Regions from separate parts of the Desulfuribacillus alkaliarsenatis genome, predicted to be linked through region 2. Evidence: a T-box and tRNA genes for the amino acid it is inferred to sense, from the RefSeq annotation. Region 2 holds a T-box; the other holds one or more tRNA genes.

Region 1 (9,466 bases), on a different contig from region 2:
CCAGTAACTAAAGCTCCTGCGACCACTCCCATAAATGGGTTTGTTGTCATGCGTTCTAACATTCTACGCAATTTTTCTCCAGCAGTTTTTTGTAGTCCATCTGACATATAATGTAAACCGAATAGGAAAACACCAAGGCCACCAAAAAAGCTGAAGATTAAACTTTGCCATTCTATCTCCATGTTTCTCCAATATCCCCTTTAAAGATAGTATTTTATTAAAAAAGCATGTAATTATCGATGTGGAAAAATGCAAATAATATGTAGAACCCCAATCATTATAACGTACTATAATCATTAATGGAACAGAAAACGACAAACTGTTACAAAACATTTTATAATGTAAAATAAGAAAGCAGGCTATAATTACTAGCCTGCTGATGATGAAACTATCATGATTGTAAAATTGCTCATGAGGTCAATTTCATACGGTATTTTTAAGTGCTTTCCATTAGGGTCCGTTAGCAATCTAACAACGGGACGCTGTGGATAGCTTGGATTTATTCTGCTAATTACTGCTATTTGACCAGTGTTTAATTTCACTGTTACACCAAGTGGGTATATGGCGATATTTTCCACAAACTTTTTAATGATTTTGTGGTCAAAGTGATAATCTCCACCACCTAAGATTAATTCAAAGGCTTCGTGAGGTAAATGAGAAGCTCTATACACTCGATTAGACGTAAGAGCATCATACACATCAGTGATTGATACGATTTTAGCAAAGTCGTGCTGATCTTGACTTTGAATTTGTCTAGGGTAGCCTGTGCCGTTATAGCGCTCATGGTGTTGATAAGCAACATGGGCAGACTTTAAAGATATTCCAGGTTGAGATTTTAATATCTCATAACCATATTCTGCGTGTTTTTTCATAATATCAAATTCTTCTGTAGTTAATCTGTCAGGCTTACATAATATCTCCATTGGGACTTTGGTTTTCCCTATATCATGGAGCATTGCACCAATACCAAGTTCCCGTATATCACTGTTATTATAACCTAAGGACATTCCTAATGCTGAAGATAGTATTCCAACATTAACACTATGGTGGTATAAATAATCATCCTTTTGATGAATATTAACCATTTGATACATAACATGTTTATTAGATTGCAAATCTTTAATAATATCGTCGAATAGCTTATTGAATTCTTTTGCCAATGTCGGGCTAGCTAATTTTGATTTGCTTTTTTGTGAATCAAATAGAGTTGTCATTGTTGTATGCACTTTACTAAGCGCTTTGCGCCTTGTCTCTTCAGATACTATGTCCTCGACAAGTATATCGTCGGTACGACCGTCTTCTATATATACATAAGGAATATTGATTTGCTCTAATCTACGTATCAAAGAATTGGTTAAAGAAACACCGCTACTTAATAAAATTTGTCCGTTGTCATTGAGGATATTTTTTGCTATTACATATCCATCTTCTAAGTTACTAGTTGCAACTAATCTCACTGTCTTGCCTCCCAATTCAACGACGTAAAGCACAATTATATTTTATTAAAAAAAATATAACTATACAAGTGTTATGATATAATAATGAATATAATATTAAAGGTGTGATTTTATGCGATGTCCATTTTGCGAATCGATGCGAACCCGAGTGCTTGATTCAAGGCCGATTAATGATGGTAGACAAATTCGTCGCAGACGAGAGTGTGAACAATGTACTAAAAGATTTACCAGTTTTGAGATTATTGAGCAGAAGCCGATAATTGTTGTTAAAAAGGATGGCAGCCGTGAAGAGTTTAATCGCCAAAAGCTCATCCGAGGATTAATGCGGGCAGGTGTAAAGAGGAATGTTCCAATTGAAACCTGGGAGGAAGTTGTAGATACAATTGAACGGGAGTTTCAAAATGATGTCAGAAGTGAATTTCCATCTGCAGAAGTTGGTGACCGAGTTTTAGAAAAGATAAAGCATATTGATGAAGTTGCATATATCCGCTTTGCATCTGTTTATAAAGAATTTGAAAACACTAGTGCCTTCCTAGACGAATTAAAACAGTTGTTAAAGTAAATACTATCCTCTAATGTATGAATATATTGGAGGATTTTATGTTTATTAAATCTGTTTCTGTTAGAATTATATATCTAGTGCTAATTGTTAGCATATTGGCTTCGTGCAATACTGATTTAAGAAGACCAGAAGGGCAAGAAATTGATAATTCTAAAGAGCAATATCATGGTCCATATATAGTTGCTACCTTAGAGAATCCTACTAAAAAGGATTTTTTTCCATTTAATCTACCTTCGTTCAATAATAATCAGCACAGATTCGAGCACTTAGTTTTTGATGGGATATTACAGTTAGATAAGGAGAAGGGCTTCTCTGCTAGTTTAGGGAGTGTAGAGTTTAACCAAGATTATAACCAAGCGACAATTTCTCTGGATGATCGGAGTTGGCATGATGGTCAGCCAATAACTGCAGATGATGTTGTTCATACTTATGAGTTACTTTATCGTAATAGTGAGATTGTCCAGTTTCATAATATTCTACTGCATATTAATGGTGCTACAAGCTATATGTCCAGAGTAGCGGATTCTATTACTGGTATAGAAGTAATAAATGATAAGCAAATTGTATTTTCCTTTGACATTATAGATGTAGAAAACATATTAATATTTACATATCCGATTATCCCGAAGCATGTATATGGTGAGCTAAATGACGATAATGCTAGTAAGCTGTTCCAAGAGATTTTACTTGGATCTGGTGAGTACCGAGCTTCTAAATTACAAAATAACGAAATTCATTTAGTTAAAACAAATGGGGATACAGGACAAAAAAGTGAATATATTTGGCGCACATATAACCCTGAACAATTGCTTAATGCACTATATACTGAAGAAGTTGATATCTTTTATACAAACTCCAAATTTGCAACTGAATATATAGGGGAACTCCCTAATTACAGCGTTAAAACTGAAGCGGGAACTATGTTTTACTACCTTGGCTTCAATTTTGATAAAGACTACCTAGATAAAAATCTAAGACAAAGATTAAGAGAGGCAGTTCTTACAGCAAGTAAAAATGGAATTGAAAATGAATATGAATATGAATTGCAAAATGATTTTGGCCAGTCTAAACGAATGTTAGATTTAGTGTATATAGAAGGAATGGCGTCTATTGAAAGGATGGCAAACGTCGTTGCTCAATCACTCGAACAATTGGGCGTTGGGGTTAATAAGCGTCCCGTAGCCTTAGACAGCTATATCCGTGAGTTGTATGTAGATAGGGATTTTGATCTCTTTATTAGCGTTGGCGCATATTCGACTATGCCTTACCAGAGCCAATGGTGGAGTGCTAGTCAATTAACTGAAAATAATGGCTATAACGTTACAGGCTTTGTTAGTAAGTACGATGAGCAGCTACAAGAAACCAACTTAACCCCCTATTTCCTTCAAACTGAAGCTGTCGAAACTACAGAAGTCATTACAACTTTATACAATAAGCTGCAGCAAGAAATAGATGAAGAGGTACCATATTTTTTACTGACAGAAGTTCAGGATACATGGCTTGTACACAGTAGAGTCAAACAATATAATTTCCACTAAAAACCATTGCATTCCTAATATATTCTTAGTATAATAATCCTTGTCCCTAAAAAATAGACTAAAAAATAATGGAAATACAAATTATCTGTTGACGATGGGGTTTGGATATGATACAATAAATCTTGTCGCTAAGAAATGGACGATTAGCTCAGCTGGGAGAGCACCTGCCTTACAAGCAGGGGGTCGGCGGTTCGATCCCGTCATCGTCCACCATTAGGAGCTGTGGTGTAGAGGCCTAACATGCCTGCCTGTCACGCAGGAGATCGCGGGTTCGAATCCCGTCAGCTCCGCCATTTTAATATTAGTTTTGGCTTGGTAGCTCAGTCGGTAGAGCAGTGGACTGAAAATCCACGTGTCGGCGGTTCGATTCCGTCCCAAGCCACCATATTTTGCGGAAGTGGCTCAGTGGTAGAGTATCGCCTTGCCAAGGCGAGGGTCGCGGGTTCGAATCCCGTCTTCCGCTCCATGATTTGGCGGCATAGCCAAGTGGTAAGGCAGGAGACTGCAAATCTCTTATCCTCAGTTCGATTCTGAGTGCCGCCTCCATTTATACCATACCATGCCGGGGTGGTGGAATTGGCAGACACACAGGACTTAAAATCCTGCGAGGCTCAAATCTCGTACCGGTTCAAGTCCGGTCCTCGGCACCAAAAGCATTGGTTGTAAAACCAATGCTTTTTACATATGTATCAGAGTTTTTAACGTATCAGAATTTTTAATTGCATATGCCTTATGGATGTAGTATAATGACTCAGTAATAACGGCATACTTATATTATAACAGGACAAGTTCTAATATGTAGAATCAGATAAGAGAGGATAAACATAGCTGAGAGTTTATCTGTGAATTGCTATTAGAATACCACCTGGATATTTCTTAAGGAAACTTAAGCGTTTAATTAGCGATACTTAATTACAATGAGCTTGTGTTAATAGGTAACTCTATTAATACAATAAAACATTGGGTGGAACCGCGAACACTTCGCCCCAGTATTTAGGGGAGTAGTGTTTTTTATTATACTTTTTTACTTAAACAAGGAGGTTTTTGATATGGTCAAAATTACACTTAAGGATGGGTCTATAAAGGAGCTTGAATCAGGAGTAACAATTAAAGAAATAGCAGGTGCAATAAGTCCAGGTTTGAAGAAGAAAGCTATTGCAGGTAAAGTGAATGACAAAAATGTTGATTTAATAACTCCTGTTACTGAGGATAGCGAAGTGGAAATCATTACGATAGATTCTCCTGAAGGGTTGAAAATCTATCGTCACAGTGCGGCCCATATATTAGCACAGGCGGTGAAGCGACTATACCCTAATGCAAAATTTGGAATAGGGCCAGATATTGAAAATGGCTTCTACTATGATATTTCTTTAGATGAGCCTGTTAGTATTGAAGAATTGCCGAAGATAGAGCAGGAAATTAACCGTGTGATTAAGGAAGATCATAAAATTTGTCGCGAAGTTTTAAGTCGAGATGAAGCCATTGAGCGCTTTAAATCTGCTGGCGAGTACATGAAAGAAGAACTAATCTCTGAATTACCTGACGATGTAGAAATTTCTATCTACCATCAAGGTGAATTTACTGACTTATGCTCTGGGCCACACCTTGAGTCTACAGGGAAGCTCAAAAACATTAAACTCTTAAGTGTTGCTGGTGCATATTGGCGCGGAAGCTCAGATAATGAAATGCTTACTCGTATCTATGGTGTTGCTTTTCCAAAGAAAGAAGATTTGGCAGAGTATTTACACTTTTTAGAAGAGGCGAAAAAGCGTGACCACAGAAAACTAGGTCGTGAACTTGATTTGTTTAGTTTTTCAGAGGATGCTCCTGGAATGCCGTTTTACCATCCTAAGGGTATGATTTTACGTAATCAGCTAGAAAACTTTTGGCGTCATGAGCACGCTAAAGCTGGCTACGATGAGATTAAAACTCCGATTATTCTAAATCAAAAACTTTGGGAACAATCTGGGCACTGGGATCATTACCAAGAAAATATGTACTTTACAAAGGTTGATAATACGGATTTTGCACTTAAGCCAATGAATTGTCCTGGAGGTATGATTGTTTATAAGACAAAGCTACGTAGCTATCGCGACTTACCAATTAGGTTAGGTGAGCTAGGGCTTGTGCATCGCCATGAGTTATCTGGAGCTTTAAATGGATTATTAAGGGTGCGTTGCTTTACTCAGGATGATGCTCATCTGTTTGTGCTTCCAGAGCAAATTGAAGAGGAAGTTAATGGGGTAATATCTTTAGTAGATAGGTTCTACAAAATATTTGGTTTTGAATACCATGTGGAATTGTCTACAAGACCAGAAAAATCTATGGGCTCAGACGAGCTATGGGATAAGGCTATTAATGCCTTAAGGAATGTACTTGAAAAGCGTGGTATGGATTATAAGGTCAACGAAGGTGATGGAGCTTTTTATGGTCCGAAGATTGACTTCCACGTGAAGGATAGTCTGAAGCGTACATGGCAATGTGGTACTGTACAACTAGATTTCCAATTGCCTGAAAAATTCGACTTAACATATATCGGGGAAGATAATCAAAAGCATCGTCCTGTAACCTTGCACCGCGTTATTTATGGATCTATGGAGCGCTTTATGGCATTGCTAGTAGAACATTACGCAGGCGCGTTTCCAGTTTGGCTTGCTCCTGAGCAAGTGAGAATTATACCAGTATCTTCAGTTCATAATGAGTATGCTATAACAATTGCAGAAAAGTTAAAAGATAAAGGTATTCGTGTAACGACTGATGAGCGCAACGAGAAAATTGGCTTTAAAATACGCGAAGGGCAAATGCAAAAGGTTCCGTATATATTAGTTGTAGGTGATAAGGAAATCGAAGATGCTGGTGTTGCAGTTAGATTTCGTGGTGAAGACTTAGGATTTGAGAAATTTGACAGCTTTGCAGATAAAATAATTGATGATATTAAGGAATATAAATAGAATATATAGTAGAAATAAAGAAACAACCTCGAATTATTATAAGGTTGTTTCTTTATGTTTATTTCTGGCATATATAAATAAATGCAGGCGGTATATTTAACGGTACAAACTGAATTGTTACCTTGGAAAAGTTCTTGCTAAGTAGTTGTTTCATCTGTAGGGAGTATTGATAGGCAACAAAGATGCCATCGTCACTCAAGGATTCAATTACTTGCTCCATGATTGCCTGCCTACCCGTTTCAGAAAAGGTTGCTAAGGGTAAACAAGATATTATACAATCAACTTCAGAGGCACCATAGCTGGATAATGTGTCTTTTAATTCGTAAGCATCTTTACAATATGCTGCAGTTTTGTAAATATTCTTTAATACTGCACGCATTTCGTCGTCATATTCAAAGATATAAAAATCTGTATCTGATTTTTTAGAATTATATATTTCCTGTGTAATTACACCTGTTCCTGCGCCAAGCTCTACAACTGAGTTTGTTTTATTGAAATCAACAGTCTCGAGCATCTTTCTGACAAGATATCTTGAGCTTGGAGTAATGCTGCCAATTTGTTTTGGTTTTTTTATAAATTTATATAGAAATGTTGCTTTTTCGTTTAATGTAGACCATGACATTTTTGCAATTCTCCTTTCCATGGAAATATTATAGCCAATGAAGTTGCATATTATTAGATTTAAAGGAAATAAAGTTAATACAAATGAAAGGGGTATAAACCTTGGGAACTATTACGTACATTAAGAATATGGTAAAAGATAAGTACATCGCATCCATTACTCCGACTTCCATCTATGGAGTAAAGGATGTCTGTAAAAAGATTGATTTTAGCAAAGACAATGTAATTGTCGAATACGGTCCTGGACTAGGTGTATTTAGTACATACATATTAGATAACATGACTAAAGATTCCAAACTTATTCTTATCGAAAGAAATAATGATTTTGTAGACCATTTAAAAAAAGAAATAAAAGATAGTCGTGTTACTATATATCATGATAGTGCCGAGGTTGTCAATGAAGCACTTGCTGAACTAGGCTTAACTGAAGCTGATTATATTATCTCAGGGATACCATTCAGCTTTTTAACTAAGGATATTAGAGATATCATTATTGAATCCACATATAATTGCTTAAAACCTGGTGGTAAATTTTTGACATATCAAACTTTTTTCCAAAAGAATCGCTACCTAAGGGAAGGAATTGAGATTCGTTTTTCTAGAATAAATGATTCCTATTGCTTTTTAAATGCACCTCCGCTGAAAATTCATGAAGGAATTAAAGAATAATTACACAATTAAGAATATACCCTTGACATTTGCTAAGATACCTGATAGTATTACCTAATGACAAGAAGGAGCATCCGCTTCTCACCTGATTGACGCAAGTGTTGACGGGTATAACTACAACCGATTGAGTGTATACAATACCTATGGTTAGAGTTAGTGCGGATGATTTCATTCGCACTTTTTTATTTGTCGTGTTAAATAAGCCTGACAAGATTTGTCGACAAAGGTGAAGTATATTAATCAGGAGGTGTAACTTATTAGCAAAGATTTATTAGTCAACGAAGGAATTAAAGCAAGGGAAGTACGCTTAATCGATGTTGAGGGTGAACAATTAGGAATTATCCCTATACGAGAAGCGTTGCAGAAAGCAGTGGAAAGAAACTTGGATTTAGTGAATGTAGCTCCAACTGCTAATCCACCAGTATGTCGAATTATGGACTACGGTAAGTTTCGCTACGAACAAGCAAAAAAAGAAAAAGAAGCTCGTAAGAATCAAAAAGTTATTAGTGTTAAAGAAATTCGCCTAAGTACTAATATTGAAGAAAATGATTTTCAGACTAAGCTTCGTAACGCTCGGAAGTTCCTAGAGAAGGGCGATAAAGTAAAGGCTTCGATTCGTTTCAGAGGTCGTCAAATCGCTCATAGTGGTTTAGGAAAAGACGTTTTAATGAAGCTTTATGAAAATGTTAAGGATATAGCTACTATGGAGCGAACACCTAAGATGGAAGGTCGCAGTATGCTAATGATTTTAACTCCATCAAACGAGAAATAGTAGGAGGATATGGAAAATGCCTAAAATGAAAACACATCGTGGTTTAGCAAAGCGTTTAAAGAGAACTGGGAGTGGCAAGTTAAAGCGTGGTAGCGCGTATACAAGCCATATGTTTAGTAACAAGAGCCAAGATCAAAAACGTAAGCTGCGTAAGGGTGGACTTGTTTCTAAAGGTGACCAAAGACGCATTGCACAATTAATTACACATATCTAAAATAACAACAATTACAATTATTGAAATATAAGTAGGAGGTCTTGTCATGCCAAGAGTAAAAGGCGGATATACAACACGTCAAAGACGTAAAAAGGTACTAAAATTGGCTCGTGGATATTTCGGGTCTAAACATACATTATTTAGAACAGCTAAGCAACAGGTGATGAAATCACTAATGTTTGCTTACCGTGATCGTCGTCAGAAAAAGCGTGATTTCCGTAAGCTATGGATTACACGTATTAATGCAGCAGCGCGTACTAACGGTTTAAGCTACAGTAACTTAATCCACGGATTAAAATCAGCTGGAGTTGAAGTTAACCGTAAAATGCTAGCTGATCTTGCAGTAAATGATAAAGCTGGATTTGCTGAGTTAGCAAATGTAGCTAAACAAAAAATCAACGCATAAGTACTGAATATAGAAAACCTTGTTTAAATAGCAAGGTTTTTTCGTTTGTAACGGTCTTAAAGTCAGTTGCAATCTATATACATTTTAGTTATGATGATAATGAATACATAGCATATATTGGGAAGAGGTGTGTGTAAGTATGTTGTTAGTAAGTGAATTTCGTAATACACCTGCAGTAACGGTTGAACCTAGCACATCCTTAAAAGAGTGTTTAGACATAATGGAGCGTGAGAGATTTCGTCATCTACTAGTTATTGAAGCTGGGAAGTTAGTAGG
Region 2 (9,466 bases):
CAGCAGAAATCCTTGAAGGTTATGGTTTAAATGTAGACGTGCTTCCAGCACAATTCATCGCTGAAGGCTTACTAGATGCTATTGAAGATCAGCTTAAGCCAGGACAAAAAGTCCTGCTTCCACGTGCCGACATTGCGCGCAAGATGCTTCCAGAAGAGCTAAAGAAGCGTGGACTAGAGGTAACAGAAATAGATACCTACGAGACAAAGATGGATGCAAGTAACGCAGATGAAGTGGTTGAGCTATTACAGGAGAAAAGAATTCAAATTATTACCTTTACAAGCTCATCAACAGCTAGCAATTTCTATGAAGCATTAACTAGTACTGGTCAAGATGTGCTAGAGCTAATTAAAGGCGTGAAGATTGTCAGCATTGGTGCGATGACAACACAAACATGTCAAAAGCTAGGCTTTGAAGTAGCAATTGAAGCTGAAGAGTCCACATTAAACGGCTTAGTAAATGCAACTATTGAAGTAGCAAAAAAATAGATGTTGAAACAAATCGAAGTTTGGGAGGGTAACGCATGGAACCATTTCAAAGACATAGAAGATTAAGAAAAACTGCTGCAATGCGTAGCTTAGTCAGAGAAAATATTGTTACTACAGACGATTTAATTTATCCGATTTTTGTGGTGCATGGCAATAAGCAAAAGAATGAAGTGCCATCAATGCCTGGAGTATTCCATCTATCAATTGACATGCTAGAGGCAGAGGTGCGTGAGCTAGAGCAATTAGATATTAAATCTGTTATTCTGTTTGGTTTGCCAGCAGAAAAGGACTATATTAGCTCGGAAGCCTACGCAGCGGATGGTATTGTACAGCAGGCAATTCGTAGAATCAAAGACCTTGCTCCAGACATGCTAGTGGTGACAGATGTTTGCCTATGCCAATACAATCCATTAGGACATTGTGGTCTTGTAGAAGACGGCTATGTAACTAACGACAACTCACTAGAATTAATAGCAAAGGTTGCAGTATCCCATGCAGAAGCAGGGGCTGATATTGTAGCCCCTTCAGATATGATGGATGGTCGTGTGTATGCAATCCGTAATGCCTTAGATGATAATGGATTTGTTGACGTACCGATTATGTCCTATGCTGTTAAATACGCGTCAGCTTACTATGGTCCTTTCCGTGATGCTGCTGATTCAAAACCGCAGTTTGGTGACCGTAAAACTTATCAGATGGATCCAGCTAATGTTAGAGAAGCGATTCGCGAAGCCCAAACAGATATTGAAGAGGGTGCGGATTTCTTAATGGTTAAGCCAGCATTAGCGTATATGGACGTTATTAAAGAGTTAAAGCAAAGCTTTGATTTGCCTGTAGCGGCCTATAACGTAAGCGGAGAATATTCAATGATTAAGGCGGCTGCCCAAAACGGTTGGATAGACGAACAGGCTGTAGTCATGGAGACTATGATTGGGTTTAAGCGCTCAGGTGCAGATATAATTCTAACCTATTTCGCAAAAGATATAGCTAAATGGTTAAAAGAAAGCAAATAAACCCTGGCTAAAGTATACGTATTACATTTCAGGAGTTGAATATTAGATGGTAGAATACCAATTAGATACAATTGATAAAAAGCTATTAAACCAATTACAGTCACAGTTTCCATTAGTGGCAGAACCGTTTTTAGAGTTGGGGAGGCGCTTAGATGTCTCAGAACAAGAGGTTATGAGTCGCATCGAAAACTTAAAAAAGCAGAAGGTAATTCGTCAGATATCCCCTATTTTTGATACTAAAAGCCTAGGGTATAACTCAAGCCTTGTGGCAGCTAAGGTTAAGCCTGAGCAGCTTGAGGCAGCGGCAGAAATAATTAATCAGCACCCAGGAGTTAGTCATAATTATGAGCGGGCCCATGAATTTAATCTGTGGTTTACGATTGCTATACCACCAGATAGCAAGCTCGGTTTAACGGGATCGGTAGAATTATTAGGAAAGCTTGCGGGCGTAGACTCAATCCGTTTGTTACCGACACTTAAGCTTTTTAAGATAGGTGTTAAGCTAGATTTAGAAAGCAACGGTGGCGCTCGTATGTCTGATGAGCCAGTATATGATCATAAATCAGCACCGACAGACACGAAGCTGTCTGATGAAGAGATTCGCCTAATTCGTGAAGTACAAGGTAACCTAGAGGTTGTTTCGAGGCCATTTGACAAAGTCGCTGATAAAGTCGGTATATCCGTTGATGAATTACTAGACTATTTGATACGATATAAAGAGACGGGTCATATGCGCAGATTTGCTGCTGTACTCCATCATCGTCAAGCAGGATTTCAAGTTAACACCATGGGAGTTTGGGCAGTGCCAGAGGAGCGCATAGACGAAGTCGGACAAACATTAGCTAAATTCTCAGCCGTTAGCCATTGCTATAGAAGACCTAGCTATCCAGACTGGCCGTACAACGTATTTACGATGATTCATGGCCGTGACCGAGAAGACTGTGAAAACATATTACAGGATATGGCGAACACAGTGGATATTCATGAGCGTAGCGCCTTATACTCTTTGAGAGAGTTTAAGAAAATAAGAGTTACATATTTTGCTCAAGATATTCAGGATTGGGAAGATAAACATATTAAATAGGAGGCTAATTGTGATTAGACCAAACTCTGCAAAAGCTTTTGAAGAAGCAAAGAAGGTTATACCAGGTGGTGTAAACAGTCCAGTTCGTGCATTTAGCGCTATGGGTACACACCCAGTTTTTTTCAAGGAAGCTAAAGGTTCTAAGTTTACTGATGTCGATGGGAACGAGTACATAGACTACGTAGGTTCATGGGGACCACTTATATTAGGTCATAGCCATCCAGAAGTAGTAGCAGCCATCAAAGAGTATGCAGACAAAGGAACAAGCTACGGAGCCCCAACAGAATTAGAAACAGAAATGGCAAAGCTAGTAATTGATATCTTGCCATCAGTTGAAATGGTACGCATGGTTAGCTCAGGCACTGAAGCTGTTATGAGCGCATTGCGCCTAGCTCGTGGTTATACAAAGCGTAATAAAATTATTAAATTCGAAGGCTGTTTCCACGGACACGCTGACAGCATGTTAATTAAAGCTGGTTCAGGAGTTGCAACCCTTGGCTTACCGAATAGTCCAGGAGTACCTGAGAGCGTAGCAACCCATACACTTACGGTGCCATATAACGATGAGGAAAGCTTAAAGCTCGCCTTTGAGAAGTACGGTGACGATATTGCGGGAGTTATCCTGGAGCCAGTGGCAGGGAACATGGGATTAGTAACTCCTAAGCCAGGCTATCTAGAATTTATCCGTAAAATAACGAAAGACTATGGTGCATTACTAATATTTGATGAAGTAATGTGTGGCTTCCGTGTCCACTATAATGGAGCACAGGCCCTATACAACATTGACCCAGACATAACCTGTTTAGGAAAAGTAATCGGTGGTGGAATGCCAGTTGGAGCATACGCTGGTAAACGTGAAATCATGGAGCATATAGCACCAGCAGGAACAATTTATCAAGCAGGAACTCTATCAGGAAATCCATTAGCTATGATTGCGGGATACACAACCCTGAAAATCCTCGGTCAGCCAGGGGTGTTTGAAGGCTTAGTGGAGAAGACTAAGCGCCTAGCTACTGGGATTGAAAAAAATGCTAAGGACCTAGGAATTCCATATTATGCTGACCAGCTAGGCTCTATGTTCTGTCTATACTTTAATGAGAATGAAGTCTACGACTATCAGACAGCAGCTAAATCAGATTTAGAGCGCTTTGCTAAATACTACCGTAACCTATTAGAAGAAGGGGTATATATTGCACCTTCACAGTTCGAATCCTGCTTTATGTCAACTGTCCACTCCGATGAAGATATCGATAGGACAATCGAAGCAACCTACAATGCGATGAAAAGACTATAATAATAAGTAATTCAATAGTAATATACTCTAAAAAATACCGTCGATTAATCAATCGGCGGTATTTTTTAGCTTTTCCTTCATATACTTTAGTGATTGTCAATAGTTTGTGTACAAAGACTATAAGCTTGTTTATTTATGGAGGTGTAATCAAAATATGAAATCGAATGTATTCGAGATCCAGTTTCAAGATGAATTGGAGGTAACCGGTCCAGGTGTCGATTCAATTACTGAAATAGATCTGATTCCTAAGGTTGAACTAAGAGAAGATGATTATATGTATACACTAACTGGTATGCTCTTATTAAAGGGGAAATACAAGCCTGTTATGAAATCAACGCCGACAGACATTAAGTCAGGTGTAAATCAACCATGGCTAGCAAAACCAGAAGCTAGCGAAGAAAAGCTAGATAAGGCATTTCCTGTGCGAGTAATGATTCCTGCTGAACGGATAGAAGTTAAGGATCAAGTGAAGGTGAATGTTGAGGATGTTAGAACTGTAATTAAAGACGAGGGTATAATTCAGATTGAATGTAGGATTATAGTGGAAGGAATTAATCAGCAACTAGATACCAATCAACAGCTAGAATCAAACCAACAGCAGCAAGCTAATCAGGATAGTAATCATAATGATAATTATTACAATCCTAATATAGATGCTAATGCCTTTATTAGGGACTCAGACAACCATCAGGTTGATTCGAACACAGGCGCTACTGAGGACGACTGGAAACAAGACTTCTCCCAAAAGCGCTGGGCGTTCCCATGGTATAACAATAATGAAAACCAATCTGACTTTTCGGCGTCAGAAGCGCAAGCATTACAACAATCAGCACCACAGCCAACTCCACAGTCAGTACCAACAAACACACCAGCATATAAACCGTACTCATTTTTAGAAGATCAAGCACAACGAGCTGAACAGCAATATGATGATCAGGCAAGCAAGTTGCGTAAGGAAATGCTAGCACGTCAAGAGCAGGCTAGCAAACAAGTTGAAGAACAGTCCCAGCAGGAAGCAGAAGCTAAGAAAAAGGCTGCTGAAGAACAGTCCCAGAAAGAAGCGGAGGCTAAAAAGAAGGCCGCTGAGGAACAAGCTAAAAAGGAAGTAGAAGCTAAGAAAAAAGCTGCTGAAGAACAGGCTCAGCAGGAAACGGAAGCAGCAGCGTCTGTAGCAGCCCAAGCTAGCCAGCAAACTAACGAACAAGAAGCTACTGATTACGTAGCTGCAGAGAAAGAGATTACTGAAGGTAAGCTGCAAGCTAACAATCAAGCAGCAAGTGAAAACCAAGCAAGCAAAGACCAAGCTGAAGACCAAGCTGAAGACCAAGCTGAAGACCAAGCTAGTGAACAACTGGTAAGTGAAGATCAAGCTAATGATAGTGAAGTCAGCGATCAAGAACAAGAAATGGAGGAGATTTTAGAGACTCCATTAAAAGTGAAGGTTCGTTTTTCGAAAATAGGAACTAAGGACTTGGTGAAGAAAGAAGTAGTAGCTGAAGGCGAAGAAGGCGGAGAAGCAACAGATGAAGCTCCTACGAAATCAGCATGGTGGAAGGCTTGGAATAGTGAGGAGAAGTTTACACCAGTTAAATACTATGTAATTCAAGAAGATGATGATATCAATAAAATCGTTGAAACCTATAAAATTAGCAGACTAGAGCTGCTAAGTGCTAACAAACAGCTAGAAGATGGTGAGTGGAGAGCAGGAATGAGAATTAGAATCCCTTCTGCTTGACTTTTATAACGAAACAAGTTTAAACTACTACTAGAATGTGAATAATTAGACTAACACAATATGTGGAAGTAGTAGTTTTGACTCGTTTTTTACAGAAAGGTGACCCACGGCTGAGAGGTCTCCATCAACGACCAAAGGGAAGTAGTCCACATCGTTGCTTTTCTGAAATTGTAGTAGGGAAAGTCGGTTGCAGCCGTTATCTGTATTAAAGAGTGTATGGAACATTAAATGATAGCATTAGTATATCTATTTCATACGAATAAAGGTGGTACCGCGAGCTCCTCGTCCTTTAAGACGCAGGGGCTTTTTTGCGTTCTACACACGAAGTTAAAATCAACTATTGAAGATATAATTTTAGGAGGTTACAACATGCAAACTAATCTATATGAACAGATTCCAACGAAATACAATCCAAAGGAAATAGAAGAAAAAACCTATCAATTTTGGTTAGATGGTAAATACTTTGAGGCCGATAATAATTCCGATAAAAAACCATTTACGATTGTTATCCCACCGCCAAATGTTACAGCTAACCTACATATTGGGCATGCCTTAAATAATACATTACAGGATATCCTAATTCGCTGGAAACGCATGCAAGGCTATGATGCACTTTGGTTGCCAGGGACTGACCATGCAGGGATTGCAACGCAAAACCGTGTTGAGAATATGCTTTCCCAAGATGGACTGAGCCGTTACGACTTAGGGCGTGAGAAATTTTTAGAAAAAACCTGGGAATGGAAGAATAAATACGGTGATATAATCATCAATCAGTTAAAAAAGATGGGCTGCTCCTGCGACTGGTCAAGAGAGCGCTTTACAATGGATGAAGGCTGCTCCCAGGCTGTTAGGGAAGTGTTCGTAAGATTATACGAGAAGGGCCTTTTATACCGTGGTAATTACATCGTTAACTGGTGTCCACGTTGTGAAACAACCCTCTCAGATATTGAGGTTGAGCACGAGGATAAGCAGGGTAAGTTAACCCATATTAAGTATCCTGCGACAGACGGTAGTGGCTATATAACAGTTGCTACAACACGTCCTGAGACAATGCTTGGCGACGTAGCTGTAGCTGTACATCCAGAGGATGAGCGATACAGCCATTTGATTGGAAAAACAGTCTTATTGCCATTGATGGACCGTGAGATACCAGTAATTGCTGATGAATACGTAGACTCAGAGTTTGGCTCTGGTGCGGTGAAGATTACTCCAGCCCACGATCCGAACGATTTTGAGATTGGGCAGCGTCATAAGCTAACTCCAATCTCGATCATGGATGAAAAGGGTTACATGAACGATAATGCAGGCAAGTTCTCAGGTATGGAGCGTTATCAGGCGCGTAAGCAAGTTGTTGAAGAGCTAAGAAACCTAGACTTATTAGAAAAAGTAGAAGAACACGACCATTCTGTAGGTCATTGCTATCGTTGTAGTACGGTTATCGAGCCCTATTTGTCTGACCAATGGTTTGTAAAAATGCAACCGCTAGCTGAGCCTGCTATTGATGTCGTTAAGAAAAATGATGTACGCTTTGTACCAGACCGCTTTACGAAAATCTATCTACACTGGATGGAAAACACCCGTGACTGGTGCGTATCCCGTCAATTATGGTGGGGGCATAGGATTCCTGCCTGGTATTGTGCTGACTGTAATGAGGTTATAGTTGCTAGGGAAACACCATCAGCATGTACAAAATGTAATAGTACGAACATTACCCAGGACGAGGATGTTTTAGACACTTGGTTTAGCTCGGCACTATGGCCGTTTTCGACCCTAGGCTGGCCTGAGAATACCAAGGACATAAACAAGTATTACCCGACGGATGTACTAATTACAGGTTACGATATAATCTATTTCTGGGTTGCTAGAATGATATTTAGCGGCCTTGAATTCATGGATCAAAAACCGTTCTCCGACGTCGTAATTACGGGACTAGTGCGCGATGCAGAAGGCCGTAAAATGTCCAAATCATTAGGTAACGGCGTAGACCCACTTGAGGTTATAGAGAACTACGGTGCGGATGCAATGCGCTTCATGCTTGCCACTGGAACTACACCTGGTAACGACCAGCGCTTTAATTGGGACAAGGTCGAAAGCTCCCGTAACTTTGCTAATAAAATCTGGAACGCCTCTCGCTTTGTAATGATGAACTTAGGCGATTTACAATATGAGCAGGTTTCCCTTACAGGCGACTTAAAAACCTCTGACAAATGGATTTTACACAGACTTAATGAAACAGTTAAAAACTTTGACCGCCTATTAACACGTTATGAATTTGGCGAAGCAGGTCGCGTACTCTACGATTTCATCTGGAGTGACTACTGTGATTGGTATATCGAATTGGCGAAGCTTACATTAAATGCTGAGGATGAAACTGCGAAAGCGAATACAAAATCAGTGCTTTGCTACGTTTTAGATAAGATATTAAAGCTTTTACATCCGTATATGCCTTACATTACAGAAGAGATTTGGCAGCATATACCGCATGAAGGCAAGGCTTTAGTTGTTGCGCCATTCCCTGAGTACAGTCAACAGCTTGTATTCACGGAAGCAGCCGAGCAAATGCAGGTCCTAATGGATACAGTAAGAAATGTGCGTAATATCCGCGCAGAGATGAACGTACCACCAAGCAAAAAAATAGCTTTACTTATCAAACCAAATACTGATAACCACAAGCAGATTTTTGAATCGGGCAAGGCATACCTGCAGGGGTTATGTAATACTGAGAGTTTAGACATAGATTTAGAACTCAAAACGCCAGAGAAGGCAATGACTGCTGTTACATCAGGGGCACAGATTTACCTGCCTTTAGAAGGGTTAATTGATAAAGACAAGGAAATCGCACGCTTGGAGAAAGAACGGCAAAAGCTCCAGGCTGAGGTTGATCGCGTCCAAGGCAAACTAAATAATGAGAAATTTGTTGCCAAAGCACCAGCTCAAGTAATTGACCAGGAGCGCGCTAAGGAAGCAGACTATAAAGCGAAGCTGCAAAAGGTCGAGGAACGCATTAATGAGCTTAAATAAATTCAACTCACAACAAGAGGTCATTGCATGGGTGCAATCATTTCAACGTTTTGGTATTAGTCCAGGCTTACAACGAGTTCAATGGTTATTAGATGAGCTTGATAATCCAGAGAAGAGCTTAAAGATTATCCATGTGGCTGGAACTAACGGTAAGGGTTCAACCTGTAAATATCTAGCCAAGGCAATCGAGGCAAATGGTTATCGGGTAGGACTCTTCACCTCCCCGTATTTGGAGGCCTTTAATAATCGGATAGCAATTAATCAAGCTGATATTAACCAGCAAAGCTTGTGCTTGGTAGCCGAGCAGGTTAATCAGGTCATAAATTCTATGCCACAGAACGAGTTTGGCGACGTTACTGAATTTGAAGTAATTACGGTAATGGCATTACTATACTACTCCTTGCAGAACATAGATTATGTAGTGCTTGAGGTGGGGCTTGGTGGACGGCTTGATGCAACTAATGTTGTAAGCCCAATAATATCTGTAATCACAAATATTGGTTACGACCATATAAATATACTAGGTAGTTGCCTAGCAGATATAGCATTCGAAAAAGCTGGAATTATTAAAAATGGGATTCCAGTTATAAGTGGAGTTAAACAACTAGAGGCTGTACACGTAATTCGAGAGCAAAGTAGGCAAAAAAACTCGAAATTATACGAATTGGGCAAGGATTTCTATAATAAAATAGATAATATTAGCCTAGAAGAAATGAGTGTGCAATTCAGATTTGATAACGAACAATTTAGAGTTGACAATGAACAACTTGGATTTAATAACGGACAGTTTCTTAACGTAGATACGTGGCCAACAAGGCTAACTGCAAGCTA

The links. The T-box of region 2 lies ahead of BHF68_RS01150 (valine--tRNA ligase). A T-box ahead of a tRNA ligase gene usually reads a tRNA of that ligase, here a tRNA-Val.
Region 1: it encodes a tRNA-Val, which carries the amino acid that the T-box ahead of BHF68_RS01150 (valine--tRNA ligase) is inferred to sense. The anticodon was not compared.

The regions. Positions count from the first base shown of each region.
Region 1 covers NZ_MIJE01000036.1:56,580-66,045, forward strand. Annotated here, with positions in the region: gene BHF68_RS14625 (Na/Pi cotransporter family protein) at 1-182, opposite strand, end outside; gene BHF68_RS14630 (HD-GYP domain-containing protein) at 369-1,457, opposite strand; gene nrdR (transcriptional regulator NrdR) at 1,570-2,019, shown strand; gene BHF68_RS14640 (ABC transporter substrate-binding protein) at 2,058-3,557, shown strand; tRNA gene BHF68_RS14645 (tRNA-Val) at 3,695-3,770, shown strand; tRNA gene BHF68_RS14650 (tRNA-Asp) at 3,774-3,850, shown strand; tRNA gene BHF68_RS14655 (tRNA-Phe) at 3,867-3,942, shown strand; tRNA gene BHF68_RS14660 (tRNA-Gly) at 3,949-4,023, shown strand; tRNA gene BHF68_RS14665 (tRNA-Cys) at 4,030-4,103, shown strand; tRNA gene BHF68_RS14670 (tRNA-Leu) at 4,119-4,207, shown strand; gene thrS (threonine--tRNA ligase) at 4,607-6,508, shown strand; gene BHF68_RS14680 (class I SAM-dependent methyltransferase) at 6,567-7,130, opposite strand; gene BHF68_RS14685 (class I SAM-dependent methyltransferase) at 7,232-7,798, shown strand; ribosomal protein L20 leader region at 7,855-7,988, shown strand; gene infC (translation initiation factor IF-3) at 8,055-8,570, shown strand; gene rpmI (50S ribosomal protein L35) at 8,587-8,784, shown strand; gene rplT (50S ribosomal protein L20) at 8,831-9,190, shown strand; gene BHF68_RS14705 (CBS domain-containing protein) at 9,330-9,466, shown strand, end outside.
Region 2 covers NZ_MIJE01000001.1:230,118-239,583, forward strand. Annotated here, with positions in the region: gene cobA (uroporphyrinogen-III C-methyltransferase) at 1-488, shown strand, start outside; gene hemB (porphobilinogen synthase) at 524-1,501, shown strand; gene ahbA (siroheme decarboxylase subunit alpha) at 1,548-2,585, shown strand; gene hemL (glutamate-1-semialdehyde 2,1-aminomutase) at 2,596-3,879, shown strand; gene BHF68_RS01145 (LysM peptidoglycan-binding domain-containing protein) at 4,034-5,614, shown strand; T-box leader at 5,664-5,907, shown strand; gene BHF68_RS01150 (valine--tRNA ligase) at 5,984-8,635, shown strand; gene BHF68_RS01155 (bifunctional folylpolyglutamate synthase/dihydrofolate synthase) at 8,622-9,466, shown strand, end outside.